4 regions of the Sodalis sp. RH21 genome follow, and region 3 is predicted to be linked to each of the others. Evidence: predicted binding sites of a transcription regulator. Region 3 holds the regulator's gene; each other region holds the start of a gene.
The links. The regulator CRP, encoded in region 3, controls carbon source genes, mostly activating them, when cyclic AMP is high. The targets are predictions, from matches to a motif close to ATGTGANNNNNNTCACAT.
Positions count from the first base shown of each region.

Region 1 (4,027 bases), 270 kb from region 3:
ATATAGCCGGCATAGTGTATTCTACAATTTATATCTTAAGTTCAGAGGTAGTCATGATTAAGAAAATCGGTGTACTGACAAGCGGCGGTGATTCACCAGGCATGAATGCGGCGATCCGGGGCGTTGTGCGGGCGGGGCTTTCCGAAGGATTGGAAGTCTATGGCATCTATGACGGCTATCAGGGATTGTTTCAGGATCGGATGAAGAAGCTGGATCGCTATAGCGTGTCGGATATGATTAACCGTGGCGGTACTTTTCTGGGCTCCGCGCGTTTCCCCGAATTCCGGGAAGAGGGCACGCGCGCTATTTCCATTGAAAATATGAATAAGCGCGGGCTTGATGCGCTGGTGGTGATCGGCGGCGACGGCTCTTATATGGGCGCCAAACGCCTCACGGAAATGGGATTTCCCTGCATCGGCCTGCCCGGCACCATTGATAACGACGTTGCGGGCACCGATTACACCATAGGTTATTTCACCGCCCTGGAAACCGTGGTCGAAGCCATTGACCGCCTGCGCGATACCTCTTCTTCGCACCAGCGTATTTCCATTGTCGAAGTCATGGGGCGCTATTGCGGCGATCTCACCATGTCGGCGGCGATTGCCGGCGGTTGTGAATTTATCGTATTACCCGAGGTGGAATTTAAACCGGACGATTTGGTCTACGAAATCAAAGCCGGCATCGCCAAAGGTAAAAAACACGCTATTGTCGCCATCACCGAGCATATCTGCAATGTCAGCGAGCTGGCGCAATATATAGAAAAAGAGACCGGACGTGAAACCCGCGCCACGGTTTTGGGGCATATCCAGCGCGGCGGCAGCCCGGTGGCCTATGATCGTATCCTGGCCTCGCGCATGGGTGCCTACTCAATCGAGCTGTTGTTGCAAGGCTACGGCGGACGCTGCGTCGGCGTACAGAACGAAAAGCTGGTGCATCACGATATTATTGATGCCATTGAAAACATGAAGCGGCCGTTTAAAAGCGATCTGCTGGAATGCGCTAAAAAACTGTATTGATTGGCGGGTCATGTTGCTCTCAGGGATGAGGGCCAAACCCGGTTAATGCCGCGAATTTACTCTCTCCAGAACGCTATTCACGCCCTGTTTCCCCACCCGCTTAATTCTCCGCGCCTACCCCATCAGCCCGCTCGCGTAGCGTTAATTCCCCGGTTATCTCTTTTACTTATATAAATTACGTTTTTATTCTTTAAATCACGCCGCAATTTCTGACACTCTCTCCTAACGCGATATGCACCTTACACAATACTCTTGGGGAGTGGAACGATGTCGAAATGGCAAGCAGGGCTGTTATTGATTTTATTATCGGGGAGCGCGTTGGCGAAGGACATTCAGCTCCTGAACGTTTCTTACGATCCGACGCGGGAACTGTATCAAGATTACAATGCGGCGTTCAGCAAATATTGGCAGGGCAAAACCGGCGATAAAGTCACGATTCGCCAGTCCCATGGCGGTTCCGGCAAGCAGGCAACCTCGGTTATCAACGGTATTGATGCCGATGTGGTGACGCTGGCCCTGGCCTATGATGTGGATGCCATCGCCGAGCGCGGCGTGATCGATAAAAATTGGATCACGCGCCTGCCGGATAACTCTGCGCCTTATACCTCCACTATTGTTTTCCTGGTACGCAAGGGCAACCCGAAACAAATTCATGACTGGCCGGATCTGGCGAAACCCGGGATTTCCATCATTACCCCGAATCCGAAAACGTCCGGCGGCGCACGCTGGAATTACCTGGCCGCATGGGGATACGCGCTGCATCATAATAATAACGATCAGGCTAAAGCCCAGGATTTCGTCAAATCCGTATTTAAAAACGTCGAGGTCCTGGATTCCGGCGCCCGCGGCGCGACCAATACCTTTGTGGAACGAGGCATCGGCGATGTGCTGATCGCGTGGGAAAACGAAGCGCTGCTGGCCGTTAATGAAGTCGGCAAAGATAAATACGACATCGTCGTGCCCAGCGAGTCCATCCTGGCGGAACCGACCGTGTCGGTGGTCGACAAAATCGTCGACAAACGGGGCACGCGCGATGTTGCCACGGAATACCTGAAGTACCTCTATTCAACGGAAGGGCAGCGCATCGCCGCGAAAAATTATTATCGTCCCCGCGACGCCGCAGTGGCCAAAGAGTTTGCCAAGGAATTCCCGCAGTTGAAATTGTTTACCCTGGCCGAAACGTTCGGCGATTGGCAGCAGGCGCAGAAAGTACATTTCTCCAACGGCGGCAGCTTCGATCAAATTAACCAGCGTTAATTACGGATAAGCGCCGTACTTCATACCGTCGGTGGGTTCCTTAAACAGGGACCCGCCGGTTTTTTTATCTTGCCAGCGAAACGTTTCGATGGCGATCACATTTTTGACTGAATGATCTTGTTTAGCGATCTCTTTTTGATTATTTTCTTCCTCAGCGAAACGTTTCGCTGGGAGAAATGAACATGAAAAAAGGGTTACTACTGAACGCCGACGTCTCCGCGCTCATTTCCCGTTTAGGCCATACCGATGAAGTGGCCATTGCCGACGCTGGCCTGCCCGTTCCCGCCGCCACCCTCAGAATAGATCTGGCGTTGACCCACGGCGTGCCGGCATTTATGCAGGTGGTCGAGGTGGTGACCAGCGAAATGCAGGTGGAAAAGGCCATCCTGGCCCAAGAGATCAAGACCCATAACCCGCAGTTGCATCAGGAACTGCTGGCGCTGCTGTCCCAGCTTGAACAGCGGCAGGGGAATACCATCACCACGGAATATATCAGCCACCAGGCGTTCAAAACGCGCACCGGCCAAAGCCGTGCGGTTATCCGCAGCGGTGAGTGCTCGCCCTTTGCCAACGTTATCCTATGCTCCGGCGTCACTTTCTGAGGTTCTTATGCAACCGTTACTGCAACTGACAGGGATCGATAAATCGTTTCCGGGAGTGAAAGCGCTCTCCGGCGCGGCGCTGGCGGTGTATCCCGGCCGGGTAATGGCCCTGGTGGGGGAAAACGGCGCCGGTAAATCCACCATGATGAAGGTACTGACCGGTATCTACAGCAAAGATGCCGGTACCCTCGCTTTCCAGGGGCACGAAGTGACGTTCAGCGGGCCGAAGGCCTCGCAGGAGGCCGGCATCGGGATTATCCATCAGGAGCTGAACCTGATTCCCCAATTGACCATTGCTGAAAATATTTTCCTTGGCCGGGAGTTTCTTAACCGTTTCGGCGGTATTGACTGGCCGCGGATGTATAGCGAAGCGGACCGGCTGCTGGCACGGCTGAATTTACATTACAGCAGCCACCGGCTGGTGGGGGATTTGTCGATTGGCGATCAGCAAATGGTGGAGATCGCCAAGGTGATCAGCTTCAAGTCCCAGGTCATTATCATGGATGAGCCGACGGATGCCCTGACCGATACGGAAACGGCATCGCTGTTTAGCGTTATCAATGAACTGAAACAGCAGGGCTGCGGCATCGTTTATATTTCCCATCGGCTAAAAGAGATTTTTGAAATCTGCGACGATGTGACGGTTATGCGCGACGGCCAGTTTATCGCCGAGCGTCCGGTAAGCGAATTAGAAGAAGACACGCTGATTGAAATGATGGTGGGCCGCCGTCTGGAAGAACAATATCCGCGTATCCATATGGACCCGGGGGCGGAATGCCTGGTGGTGAGCCATCTCTCCGGCCCAGGCGTGTTTGATGTCAGTTTTACCCTGCGCCATAGCGAAATCCTCGGCGTGGCCGGGTTAATGGGCGCCGGTCGCACCGAGCTGATGAAAACCCTGTATGGCGCGGCCAAACGCACCGGCGGCGCCGTCATGCTCGACGGCCGGGCCGTCGTCGCCAGGACGCCGCAGGATGGGCTGGCCAACGGCATCGTATACATCTCCGAAGATCGTAAACGCGATGGCCTGGTGCTGGGCATGTCGGTGAAAGAAAACATGACGCTGACCGCCCTGCGCTATTTCAGCCATCAGGCCGGTTGGCTGAAGCATGCCGATGAACAGCAGGCGGTAGGCGATTTTATCCGTTTATT
Region 1 covers NZ_CP178732.1:5,918,140-5,922,166, forward strand. Annotated here, with positions in the region: gene pfkA (6-phosphofructokinase) at 54-1,016, shown strand; gene ACL2XP_RS27365 (sulfate ABC transporter substrate-binding protein) at 1,284-2,273, shown strand; gene rbsD (D-ribose pyranase) at 2,456-2,875, shown strand; gene rbsA (ribose ABC transporter ATP-binding protein RbsA) at 2,883-4,027, shown strand, end outside.
Region 1: a site for CRP is predicted at 2,357-2,374, ahead of rbsD (D-ribose pyranase). Genes of this name have one in related genera too.

Region 2 (4,027 bases), 1.8 Mb from region 3:
GTCGGTGGTAATCAACGGCCGCAGCCAGGATACGGTGGACAAAGCCCTGGGCCAGATAAAACGGGCGTTGCCGCAGGCCAGCGCGCGGGGCGTGGCGGCGGATTTGTCCGATGCGGCGGGCGTCGCCCGGATCGCCGGCGCGGTGGCTAGCGCGGATATTTTGGTGAATAACGCCGGTATCTACGGCCAGAAACCCTTTTTTGAGATTGCCGATGACGAATGGGAACATTATTTCCAAACCAACGTCATGTCCGGTATTCGCCTGTCACGCTTTTATTTGCAAGGCATGCTCGATCGCGACTGGGGACGTATCGTTTTTATCTCTTCCGAGTCGGCGCTGAATATTCCGCCGGACATGATTCACTACGGCATGACCAAAACCGCGCAGTTGGCCGTGGCGGGCGGGCTGGCCAGACTTGCCGCCGGCAGCCGGGTGACGGTGAATTCCGTATTACCGGGTCCGACGCTTTCCGACGGCGTCAGGGAGATGCTAAAGGATTCCGCGGCCGAGGCCGGCATCAGCATTGAACAAGCCGGGGCGAATTTTGTGCGCCAACAGCGTTCCACCTCGATTCTCCAGCGCTTGGCCACCCCCGAAGAGATCGCCAACCTGGTGATCTATACCTGCTCGCCGCAGGCTTCCGCCACCACCGGCGCCGCCCTGCGCGCGGACGGCGGCGTAATAAACAGTATTATTTAAGCGGCGTCGCGCCGGCCGGGGCGTTTATCGGGATGTTCGTCCTGAAGGATATCAAGCCCGTCGTCCCGTGATCCCCTTCTCCCGCCAGGCGGCGGAAGCTTTTATCGGCGGGCGGATACCCCGCGCCTCCCGCCATGACTTCCGGCGCGTTGGCAAAGCCGACCATACCCCCTGAAATACGGGATTTTACGCCATCCCGGATAAATTTATAGTCGGCCCGCTGTGCTGTCCGCGACGGATGAGGCATAATCTCCTCACGTTTTTTGTTAAAAAGATGTAAAGGCATTGCTATGCAAGATGTGTTAAATGCGGAAATACAGCAAAAAATAGCCCGCTCCGTCACTACGGTCGCCAAAGTGGTGTTTCCCACCACCATCAATCACCACTCCACGCTCTTTGGGGGCACCGCCCTGGCCTGGATGGACGAAGTTTCCTTTATCACCGCCACCCGTTTTTGCCGTAAACGCCTGGTAACGGTGTCTACGGAAAAAATCAGCTTCACCCGTCCCATTCCCTCGGGAACCATTATTGAATTGGTGGGTACAGTCGGCCGCGTCGGCACCACCAGCATCGCCGTGGATGTCTCGATTTTCCTGGAAAACATGTACGAAGAAGGACGGGAAGAAGTGGTGCATGGGAGGTTTAATTTTGTCGCGGTGGATGACAACGACAAAGCCGTCCCGCTGTTTTAAGCCATAAAAAACGCCGGCGGAGGTTTGCCCCCAACGCCGGCGTCTTATCTTTCATACCCTGGCGTGGGAGCCCGGGTTACCCCGCTCCTCCGCCGGCAGGCGATTACTGATAAATTACCGCGGTACCGTGCAGGTTATTCTGGCCTGAAGTAGAGGTAATCTGGAACGACTTGGCGCCGGACTGCGCGGCCTTGGCGGCTAACTCGTTTTCCAAAGATGACAGGCTGGCCCCGCCGGTGGCATTAATCACGCCCACTTTTTGCTGATTAGCCGGTGCGGAATCCACCAGCTGGGCGGCAAAAGTACCAAAAGACACGGAGCCCAGGATTAAAGCGGCGATAGCGGTTTTAACGTTTTTCATGATAGGTGTTCCCAAATAAGGTTAGTAAAATTGTTGTTTGTGCCGTTAATTTCTTAACGGTCGATAACTAAATACTAATCCTCTTTCGGCAGCCGATCAACATATTTTATTATCAATCGTTAATATATTACGCATCTAATTGATAAATATTGAAATTTAATCTTAACCGTCGCGGATTTTGTTAAAGGGAAAGCCCCCCGCTAAGATAATGCATGACTAGATTCGAGCTTTTGCCCGATAGTTAAAAAAATGCTCTTTTTTATGTGATGTTAATCACATATAGTTGCATTTTTGTGATGCAAGTCATAATATTGTTACATCAAGCGCAAACACTATACCGGGCAACCTGATTGGGGAAATGCATATGAAATTCCGTAAACTGCTGAAAAAAATCCTGCTGTCTTATGTTAATACCGTAAAAGACGTGCCGCCGGGCGCAATGTATTAAGCATTAAGATCTCTGGAAAGCTGCTTCGGCAGCTTTTTTTTTGCAGGCAAAAAAACCCGATCCCCGTAGCCAGCCAACCCATTTCATTCCGCTGCACCTCTTATGCCATCGTATTCGATGAAGCGGCTGGCGCCATCAACCTCAGGGTCGCAAGCCAAAACCCCAAGGCCGATAAACTGACCGCGGCGCCTAGAAAACACACGCCCGACCAACCGGCATACGCATAAGTTGCTGTCGTGGCCATCGCCCCCAGCCCGCTGCCGATCGCATAAAACAGCATATAAATACCCACCAGCCGGCTGTGTGCTTCCGGCCTGGTGCGGAAAATCATACTTTGGTTGGTCACATGCAGCGCCTGTCCGCCGAGATCGAGCAGTACGATGCCGGCAAGCAAAGCCCAGAGCGACGACCCCATCAACGACAATGGCCACCAAGCCAGCACCAGCAACACGAGCGCAACGGCGCTCGCTCGTTGACCGTACCCCCGATCCGCCCACTTCCCGGCACGCGCGGCGGCCAGGGCGCCCGCTACGCCGGCCAGCCCGAAAGCGCCGATGACGGTATGCGAAAACCCATAAGGCGGCGCGCTGAGGGGCAGCGCCAATGCACTCCAAAAGATATTGAAAGCAGCGAACATCAGCAGCGCAAGCACGCCGCGAATCAGCAACACCCGTTCCTCGCGCAGCAATGCAAACATCGATACGATCAAACGCGGATAGCTTGGGGCATCGGATGGGATGGGTAAGGCCGGTAGCCGTCGCCACATCGGTAGCGCCAGCGCCAGCATCATTGCGGCGGCGCAGAAATAGACTCCGCGCCAACCCGCCAGATCGCTGACCCCGCCGGCAAACACCCGTGCCAGCAACAAGCCGATAAACACGCCGCCCTGCGCCGCCCCCACCACTCCGCCCCGCTCCTCGGGCGCGGCAGCGCTGGCCGCATAGGCAATCAGACCCTGCGTCATTGCCGTACCCAGCAGGCCGACCCCGAGCATGCCGGCCAACAATACCGTCGTGGATTGCGCCAGCCCCACAAGACCCAACGCGGCCACGAGCGCCAGCAACTGCGCGATCATAAGACGACGGCGATCCACGCGATCCCCCAGCGGCACCAGCAGCAGCAAAGCCAACGCGCATCCGGCCTGCGTGGCGGTCACTATCCCGCCGACGGCGGCATGGCTGATATTGAAATCCAGCGCCAGCGCGTCCAGCAGCGGCTGCGCGTAATAAACATTGGCAACGCACAAACCACTGGCAGCAGCGAACAGCAGCACCAGGGCCTGCGGCATGGGCGCTGCGGACGAAATACGGGAACCGACCATAACCACCAACCTTTGCAATCCAGTTTCAAAACAAAACTGATTGAATCATAGGTAGTCTGGTTTTAAAATGCAACCCGAAGCCCAGGAATTCCAACCCAAAAGAGGATAACATGCCGCGCCGCACAACTTTATCCAGCGAAACCTGCCCGGTGGCGCGCTGCGCCGATGTCATCGGCGATCGCTGGTCGCTGCTCATCGTGCGCGATGCCTTCGATGGCATGCGCCGCTTCGGCGATTTCCAACGCAGCCTGGGCGTAGCGCGCAACATTCTTTCCGATCGCCTGCACCGGCTGGTGGCTGCGGACATCCTGGCGACCCGGCCGGCATCGGACGGCACCGCCTACCAGGAGTACGTGCTAACCGCGAAAGGCGAAAGCCTGTTTCCCATCGTGGTGGCCCTTCGGCAATGGGGAGAGCGCCACCTGTTTGAACGCGGGGAACGCCACTCCTTGCTAATAGACAAGCACACAGGAAAACCCGTGCCGTTCATGGCGCCGCAAAACGG
Region 2 covers NZ_CP178732.1:4,423,135-4,427,161, forward strand. Annotated here, with positions in the region: gene ACL2XP_RS20410 (SDR family NAD(P)-dependent oxidoreductase) at 1-700, shown strand, start outside; gene ACL2XP_RS20415 (hypothetical protein) at 693-947, opposite strand; gene ACL2XP_RS20420 (acyl-CoA thioesterase) at 991-1,392, shown strand; gene bhsA (multiple stress resistance protein BhsA) at 1,496-1,753, opposite strand; gene azuC (stress response protein AzuC) at 2,118-2,201, shown strand; gene ACL2XP_RS20435 (MFS transporter) at 2,302-3,522, opposite strand; gene ACL2XP_RS20440 (winged helix-turn-helix transcriptional regulator) at 3,633-4,027, shown strand, end outside.
Region 2: a site for CRP is predicted at 2,015-2,032, ahead of azuC (stress response protein AzuC). Genes of this name have one in related genera too.

Region 3 (4,027 bases):
GGCGTGGAACGCCAGAAACCGAAATTGGCGCCGGAGGCAGTCAGCAACATGTTGTTGGGCCCGGGGGTAATGGCGGCCACCCATAAAAAACCCAGCATCGACAAGAAAAGACTTGGTTCATAAAGACTTGGTTCCACGGTACAACTGCCCCCACTATAATTATATTTATGAAGCTAACAGCGCCGCTGAAGCTGCACAAGCCTTAACAGGTGAAATTTCGTCAACATGTTGATTTATTGACTATCGGGACATAATAACGTGATCATTCCATGGGAACAAATCGATCCGGAAACGCTGTATAACCTGATCGAATCCTTTGTGCTGCGCGAGGGCACCGATTACGGCGAACGGGAAAAGACCCTGGCGCAAAAAGTCGAGGATGTCAAACGCCAGCTCAAGCGCGGGGAAGCGGTGGTGGTGTGGTCGGAACTCCATGAAAATATTAATATCATGCCCCGCAGCCAATTCAACGCCCAGCCTGACGATCCGGCGCGCGAAGAATAAAGCGCGCTGGCCCGGCGTCGCTAAACATGATAACAATTATCCTGGGCTTGAGTGCCTGGCATATGTTAATCACGCAGCGTTTCAACCGAGCATAGGGTTACCATGTCGACAAAACACCCAATTATTGCCGTTACCGGCTCCAGCGGGGCGGGCACCACCACCACCAGCCTGGCGTTTCGTAAAATTTTCCAACAGCTGAAAATCAACGCCGCGGAGCTGGAAGGGGATAGCTTTCATCATTTCACCCGGCCGGAAATGGATATGGCGATCCGCAAAGCCCGCGATCTTGGCCGCCATATCAGCTATTTCGGACCGGAAGCCAATGATTTCGGTTTACTGGAGCGTACGCTCCAGCAATACGGGCTGTCCGGACAGGGCGAGTCGCGCAAGTATCTGCATACCTACGATGAAGCCGTGCCGTACAATCAGGTTCCCGGCACGTTTACCCCCTGGCAGCCGCTGCCGGAGCCGACCGACGTGCTGTTTTACGAAGGGCTGCACGGCGGCGTGGTCACCGATCGCCATGATGTGGCGCAGCATGTGGATCTGCTGGTGGGGGTGGTGCCCATCGTTAATCTTGAATGGATTCAGAAACTGGTGCGCGATACCGGCGAGCGTGGGCATTCCCGCGAGGCGGTGATGGATTCGGTGGTGCGGTCGATGGAAGATTACATTAATTACATCACGCCGCAATTTTCCCGTACCCATATCAATTTCCAGCGGGTTCCCACCGTTGATACGTCAAATCCTTTCGCCGCCAAGGCGATTCCTTCGCTTGATGAAAGCTTTGTCGTTATTCATTTCCGCAGTTTGAATCATATTGATTTTCCTTACCTGCTGGCCATGTTGCAGGGTTCGTTTATTTCCAATATCAATACCCTGGTGGTTCCCGGCGGCAAAATGGGCCTGGCCATGGAGCTGATCGTGGGGCCGCTGGTGCAGCAATTGCTGGAAGGGAAAGAAATCAAGTAAGCGCGGGAGCTATTGATACGCCGCGACTAAGCGCGGCGCGCGTGGGTCGGTTATGCGGCGGGAGCGTGGCGTTCGGCGCGCACTTCAAAGCTGTGGGTCACATTGACCGACGCGCCGAGCATCAGGGAAACGGAACAATATTTTTCCGCCGACAGCGCGACCGCCCGTTCAACCGCCTTATCGGTCAGGCCGGCGCCGGTCACGATAAAATGCAGATTGATATGGGTAAACAGCCTGGGCGCCTCTTCACGGCGCTCGGAGGTGAGTTTCACCTCGCAGTCCCGCACGTCCTGCCGCCCCTTTTGTAAAATCGAGACAACATCGATGGCGCTACAGCCGCCGACCGACATCAATACCATTTCCATGGGGCTGGGCGCCTTCTCCCCGGCATTGCCATCCATTAAAATCTGATGGCCGGAGGATGATTCGCCTATAAAAGATAACCCTTCTACCCATTTTACTCGTGCCTGCATTATGATGACTCCAGATAAAAAGCTTTCCAGCAGACTACATTTTTGCTGGAAAAGTGGCAATGTTACCGAACATACTTCATGCTGATGCAAGACAACAGAAGACACTGCTTCAAACCTATGCTAAAAACAAGGCTGGATCGGCCTCATTGATATTGAAAGGGCAAGAGCTCGATCGGAACATCATAAAATACCAGACCCTAATAAGTTCCCTTACGTCGCTCCGTTAACGCGGAGTAAGAGAAAAATACCGCGCCGTAACAGGGAATACGATGTCCTGACTCAGGGACAGCGATGACAAAAGAGGATAACAGCGAATGGTTCTCGGCAAACCGCAAACAGACCCTACTCTCGAATGGTTCCTGTCTCATTGCCATATTCATAAGTATCCATCGAAGAGTACGCTTATACATCAGGGCGAAAAAGCAGAAACGCTTTACTACATCGTCAAGGGCGCCGTCGCGGTGCTGATTAAAGATGAAGAAGGCAAAGAGATGATCCTCTCCTATCTCAACCAGGGGGATTTCATCGGTGAATTAGGCTTATTCGAGGAAGGCCAGGAACGCAGCGCCTGGGTACGGGCTAAAACCGCCTGTGAGGTGGCCGAGATTTCTTATAAAAAATTCCGGCAGCTCATACAGGTCAATCCCGATATCCTCATGCGTTTATCCGCGCAAATGGCCAGCCGTTTGCAGGTGACCTCGGAAAAAGTCGGTAACCTGGCGTTTCTCGACGTTACCGGGCGCATTGCCCAGACTTTGCTGAATTTGGCGAAGCAACCCGACGCCATGACGCATCCCGACGGCATGCAAATCAAGATTACCCGTCAGGAAATCGGTCAGATTGTCGGCTGCTCGCGTGAAACAGTAGGCCGTATCCTTAAAATGTTGGAAGATCAGAACCTTATCTCCGCACACGGTAAAACCATTGTCGTTTACGGTACGCGCTGATAGCGTTTTAAGACAGGCGTGGTGCTCTGTGCCACGCTTTTTCCGCCGGCCGACGGTTTGCCCATAGATCCTATGTGGCGCAGGCTGATTTATCACCCCGAAGTTAACTACGCCTTACGGCAAACAATCGTATTATGCCTGCCCGTGGCGGTAGGCCTGCTATTCGGCAGCCTGCAAAACGGCCTGCTGTTCTCTTTGGTGCCCGCCTGTTGCAATATCGCCGGCCTGGATACCCTGCATAAACGTTTTTTTAAACGCCTGGCCATCGGCGGCCTGCTGTTCGCCCTTAGCAGTACGCTTATCCAAGTGTTGCTGCATCTGGCGGTGCCGCTGCCCGTGATTATGTTCGGCCTGGCGCTGCTGTTCGGCGTGACCGGCGAGATAAGCCCGCTGCACGGGCGCTTATTGCCCGCCGCCCTTATCGCCGCCATCTTTACCCTCGGCCTGGCCGGCAATGTGCCTTTTGGCGTGCCGCCGCTGTTATATATTGCCGGTACCGCCTGGTACGGATTATTCAACGGCCTGTGGTTCTGGCTGTGGAAAGAGCAGCCGATGCGGGAAACCCTCAGCCTGCTGTACCGGGAACTGGCGGATTATATCGAGGCGAAATATAGCCTGCTGACGCAGCATACCGACCCGGAGACCGCTTTGCCGCCGCTGTTTGCCCGCCAGCAAACGGTGATTGACCTGATAGCGCAGGTTTATCAGCAATTGCATATGCTCTCCGCCACTCATCAACAGCAATATAAACGCCTGCTGCGCGCCTTCCAGGTCGCGCTGGATTTACAGGAACATATCGCCGTCAGCCTGCATCAGCCCGACGAAGTGCAAAAGCTGGTGGAACAAAGCCACGCGGAGGCGGTCATCCGCTATAACGCGCGGGTGATTGCGGCGCGGCTGCGGGTGCTGGCCGACGATATCCTGTACCACCGGCCGCCGGGGCGCTTTACCATGGCCAGCGCACTCTCGGCGCTGGAAAAAATCGCCGAACGCAACCCCGACAATCCAGTCGGCCATTTTTGTTATTATCACTTCAGCCGCATCGCGCGCCTGCTGCGCACCCAGCGTCCCCTATACCGCCGCGACGTGATGGCCGACAATCAGCAGCGGCTTTCGTTCTGGCACGCGCTG
Region 3 covers NZ_CP178732.1:219,615-223,641, reverse strand. Annotated here, with positions in the region: gene ACL2XP_RS00995 (LysE family translocator) at 1-98, opposite strand, end outside; gene ACL2XP_RS00990 (YheU family protein) at 259-504, shown strand; gene ACL2XP_RS00985 (phosphoribulokinase) at 607-1,476, shown strand; gene ACL2XP_RS00980 (OsmC family protein) at 1,527-1,949, opposite strand; gene crp (cAMP-activated global transcriptional regulator CRP) at 2,264-2,896, shown strand; gene ACL2XP_RS00970 (YccS/YhfK family putative transporter) at 2,969-4,027, shown strand, end outside.

Region 4 (4,027 bases), 510 kb from region 3:
GTAGTGGTGAACCCCGATGAGCTTTATGTGTGCGACGGGCCGCTGCGCACCGCTGCGGGGGTGACCTCCGGCCTCGATTTGGCCCTGAAGATGGTGGAAGAGGATCTCGGCCGGGACGTGGCGCTGGAGATTGCCGCCAATTTAGTGATGTTCTTTAAACGCCCGGTGGGCCAACTCCATTTTAGCCGTCGGGGCAGAACGTCGCTGGCGGGCCGTTCGTCGCTGCAGGACCTCCAGCGCTGGGCGATCGCCCATCTCGACGCGATAAAAAATGTCAAAACCCTCGCCGGGCACATGAATCTGAGCGTTCGCCATTTTACGCGTATTTTCCAGCAGGAACTGAACACCACGCCGGCGGAGTGGCTGGAACAGGAAAGAGTGGCCAAAGCCCGTTATTTACTGGAATCAAGCCCGGCGGCGCCTAAAGAAATCGCTGCCGAATGCGGTTTTTCCAGCGTCGATATCCTGCGCCGCACCTTTTTGCGGCAGCTTAACACCACGCCGACGGAATACCGCAAATACTATCTGGGCAATTAATTAACGGGAGAGGGCTACTTTATGGATCTGGCGGGTTTTTTACTGGCGATATTCCCCATAGCGCTCTCACCCGGGGCCAGCTTTACCCTGGGGATGACCAATGCCGTCAACCAGGGCGCCCGCGGGCTGCCGACGGTGATAATCGGCACGGCGCTGGGCATTTATACCCACGCCTTTTTAGCCGGGCTGGGCATCACCACCCTGGTCGCCCATTATGGCGTTTTACTTACCGGCATAAAGCTTTTCGGCACGCTCTATTTAACCTACCTGGCGATAAAATTAATTAACGCCGGCCTAAGCCGGGCGCCCGCGGCGGGGCAAGCCGGGGCCAAAGCCATCGGCATCAAGGAAGCGTACGCGGCGAATGTGCTCAACGCCAAGGCGATTTTATTATACCTTGCCGTGGCGCCGCAATTTTTGCCCGCGGCGCAAATGACCCTGTGGAATTTTGGCGTTCTGGCATCGATTCACATTGCCATCATGGCGGTCTGGCTGGTGGTGGCCGGTTATTTGCTTATTGTCGCCGCGGCCAAAGTCAATTTTGCCCTGCTGACCAAAATCATCAATATCGGCGGCGGCGGCCTATTGCTGTATTTTACCCTGGCCCCTTACCTGCACGTATCATTTTGACCGCGCCGGCATTCCCCTCGCCGAGCCGTCGAATGCGTCAGGGGAGTGGCTGATAGCCCAGGGCTGACGGCGCAATACTGCGCCGCGGCCAAGGCGGATTATCGGTAGCCTGTCCGCCGCCGTTGAACGGCGGCGGCTTCGCGCCCGGGTTACTCGCGTTTAAGACGATTGCTATTGGCCAGCCACAGCGTAATCACCAGAATCAGGATCGCCGCCGAGTAAAAGAGGGTATCCTGCGGGTTTTTATGATCGATAATAATCAGGCGGATAATGGCGGTAATGCCGATATAGACAAAGTAGCGCAGCGGAAAGTGGTAACCGGACTGGAAATATTTCACAATCAGCGCAATAAACTCAAAATAAAGAAAATAATTTACAATACCTTCAATCAGTAAAAACGAGGACGCCTGATCGTCGGTATTCAGCATCGCCCAAGCTAAGTGAAGCGTTTCCTTGCCTAAAAATACGATCAGAATCAGGCCCAGGAATACCAGGCCAATATTTAAAATCATCTGCAGCGCGCTCGCCACACGCAGACTGGTAATCATATCCACACCTCATTGCCATCGTTATTCGCAGAGAAATCACTGCCAGCATAACATGACTTTGTGTGACGCAGATCACAATTTTAAGCGCTATGACGTGTTTTGAACGGCCGGTGCCACAAAAGATAGGAAGCCAGATAAGGCGCCGATAGTTGCCCGGCGCTTGAAAATATAAGATAAAATCAATTAAATTCTGAAAGTCCGCGGGCGTGCTATGCGCTGGCTATACTGACATGCGATATTAATAGGCATAAAATATAATTTACTGATTATTGATAAAATCATTATCCGTCTAATCTTAACCGCCGCTATTAATATTTATCCCTGAATTCAGGCCGCGGTACGGATTGATTTTCATCCGGCATAATAAATTATTTATTTCACTTTTCCAGCGCGTTCAATCTATGATAAAACACTGAGCACAAAACAATAACGTTATTAGATCGCATAACGTTAACAGGGACGTTAAACGGGGGTTATAATGTGGGTGTTACTTGCCGCTGCGCTGGCTTTTTTGCCCTTCCGGCGGTATCCGGCAATTTTTTTATTATCCGCCGCCGTGGCGTGGGCCTATTTCCAAGGGGTATTGACCCTTTATGCCATCGGTTTTCTCATAGCCTGCGCCGTCATCGCGCGGACCGCCCGCGCACCGTTGAATAAGCAAACCTTGGCGGTGGTTCGTGAAGCGGCGCTGGTGCTGGCGTCGCTGGCCCTGTTCCTGCATAAGGCGCCGGGGTTCAGCAATCCCAAGATATTGGACGGCGTGGTGGCCGGGGCCCATAGCGCGCCGTTAACGCTATATTTTAATTTTGATAAAGCAATCATTCCGTTTTTACTGTTAGCCGCCCTGCCGACGCTATTTTATTATCGGCGCTCGTCAACCCAGCCCCGCTGGCACTGGCTGTTGCTGATAATCAGCGTACCCTTGCTACTTTTGCTAGCCGTGGGGACGGGGGGGCTGGCCATTGAACCGCATAATCCGCCGTGGTTGTGGACTTTTATTCTGGCAAATCTGTTTTTTGTTTCCCTGGCCGAAGAAGCGCTGTTTCGCGGATATTTACAGCAACGCTTATCGGGTTGGCTGGGCAATTATGCCGGATTATTTATCACCGCCGCCATTTTTGGCGCTGCGCATATCGGCGGCGGCGCGCTGCTGGCGATCTTTGCGGGTTTGGCGGGGGTTATTTACGGACTGGGCTGGTTATGGAGCGGCCGGCTGTGGGTGGCCACGCTATTTCATTTTGCGCTAAACCTGCTGCATTTATTGTTTTTTACCTATCCGTTTTATCAGCGGTAAGGCGGTATTAAATAATGCCTGCCCGGTGGGATATCAGCGCCGTTTAATCGTCGTTCACCACTTCAACTTTCAATTTTTTGCTGTTTAGCACGCCTTTCAATTGATAGAGAACGCTGTTGTCGCCGCAGCTCACCAGCACATCCCCATCCCAGTCCATACGTAGCCGGCTCGGTGACGGGCAGCGATATCCGGCGTGCTTGATGGCCTGCTGCGCCATTTGATCGAGTTTTATCTGCCGCGGGCTGGTCATATTATGCAGCGCGGGCACGCGCCACCCGTCCGCGTCGGCAAACAGCCTCGACAGCGCAAACAGCAGCAAAGTAATCACAAACAGAGCGTTCAGATGGCGAGTATCATTCATCTTGAGATGCCCAACGATAGAAAGCGCAACTGTAGCCGAGAAATACCCCTTAGACAATGATATGGCGCTATCTTTTCGCAAACCAGATCACGTGCAGCCGTTTCCTATGTCGGGGGCGCATGTCCACGCGGATCACCCTATCCGGCACGGCCGCAATGGATAAGCCCGGAGGATAACGCCGCAGGGCCGACCCGGACCGCGGCTTAAGGCACCGCGACCACGGAAATGATGCGGAAACCGGCGGACCCGGCCTTATGAAACCTTGCAGTGTCTTCACTCACCGCCTCCGAGACCTCGGGGCTTAAAACGGTAAGCTGATTGTCGCTGGTTAAAAACAGTTCTTCGGCATGGGCCGTGGTCCCATCATTATGTTCATAAGCCACTTTGTATGTCGCACTCAAAATATCTCACCTTGTTTCAATCATTAACCAGTAGGCACCAAAAAAGCCCCGTTGGCGCTACCCAGAGGTTACGGGGTATGACAACATTATAATACTAACTTTAGCATTCGGCAGAGGTTTATTGATGAACATTAACACGTCATGGCGATTAGCCGGGTTAACATGTCGAGACCATTTCAAAAGCCGTTTTTAAAACGCCCCGATTAAGAAACGTTATCTGAGAACCCGTGCCGGTATCCTTTGATGCGTCAACCAG
Region 4 covers NZ_CP178732.1:729,033-733,059, reverse strand. Annotated here, with positions in the region: gene ACL2XP_RS03420 (GlxA family transcriptional regulator) at 1-537, shown strand, start outside; gene ACL2XP_RS03415 (LysE family translocator) at 559-1,167, shown strand; gene psiE (phosphate-starvation-inducible protein PsiE) at 1,317-1,715, opposite strand; gene ACL2XP_RS03405 (CPBP family intramembrane glutamic endopeptidase) at 2,194-3,009, shown strand; gene ACL2XP_RS03400 (hypothetical protein) at 3,053-3,370, opposite strand; gene ACL2XP_RS03395 (hypothetical protein) at 3,929-4,027, opposite strand, start outside.
Region 4: a site for CRP is predicted at 1,776-1,793, ahead of psiE (phosphate-starvation-inducible protein PsiE). Genes of this name have one in related genera too.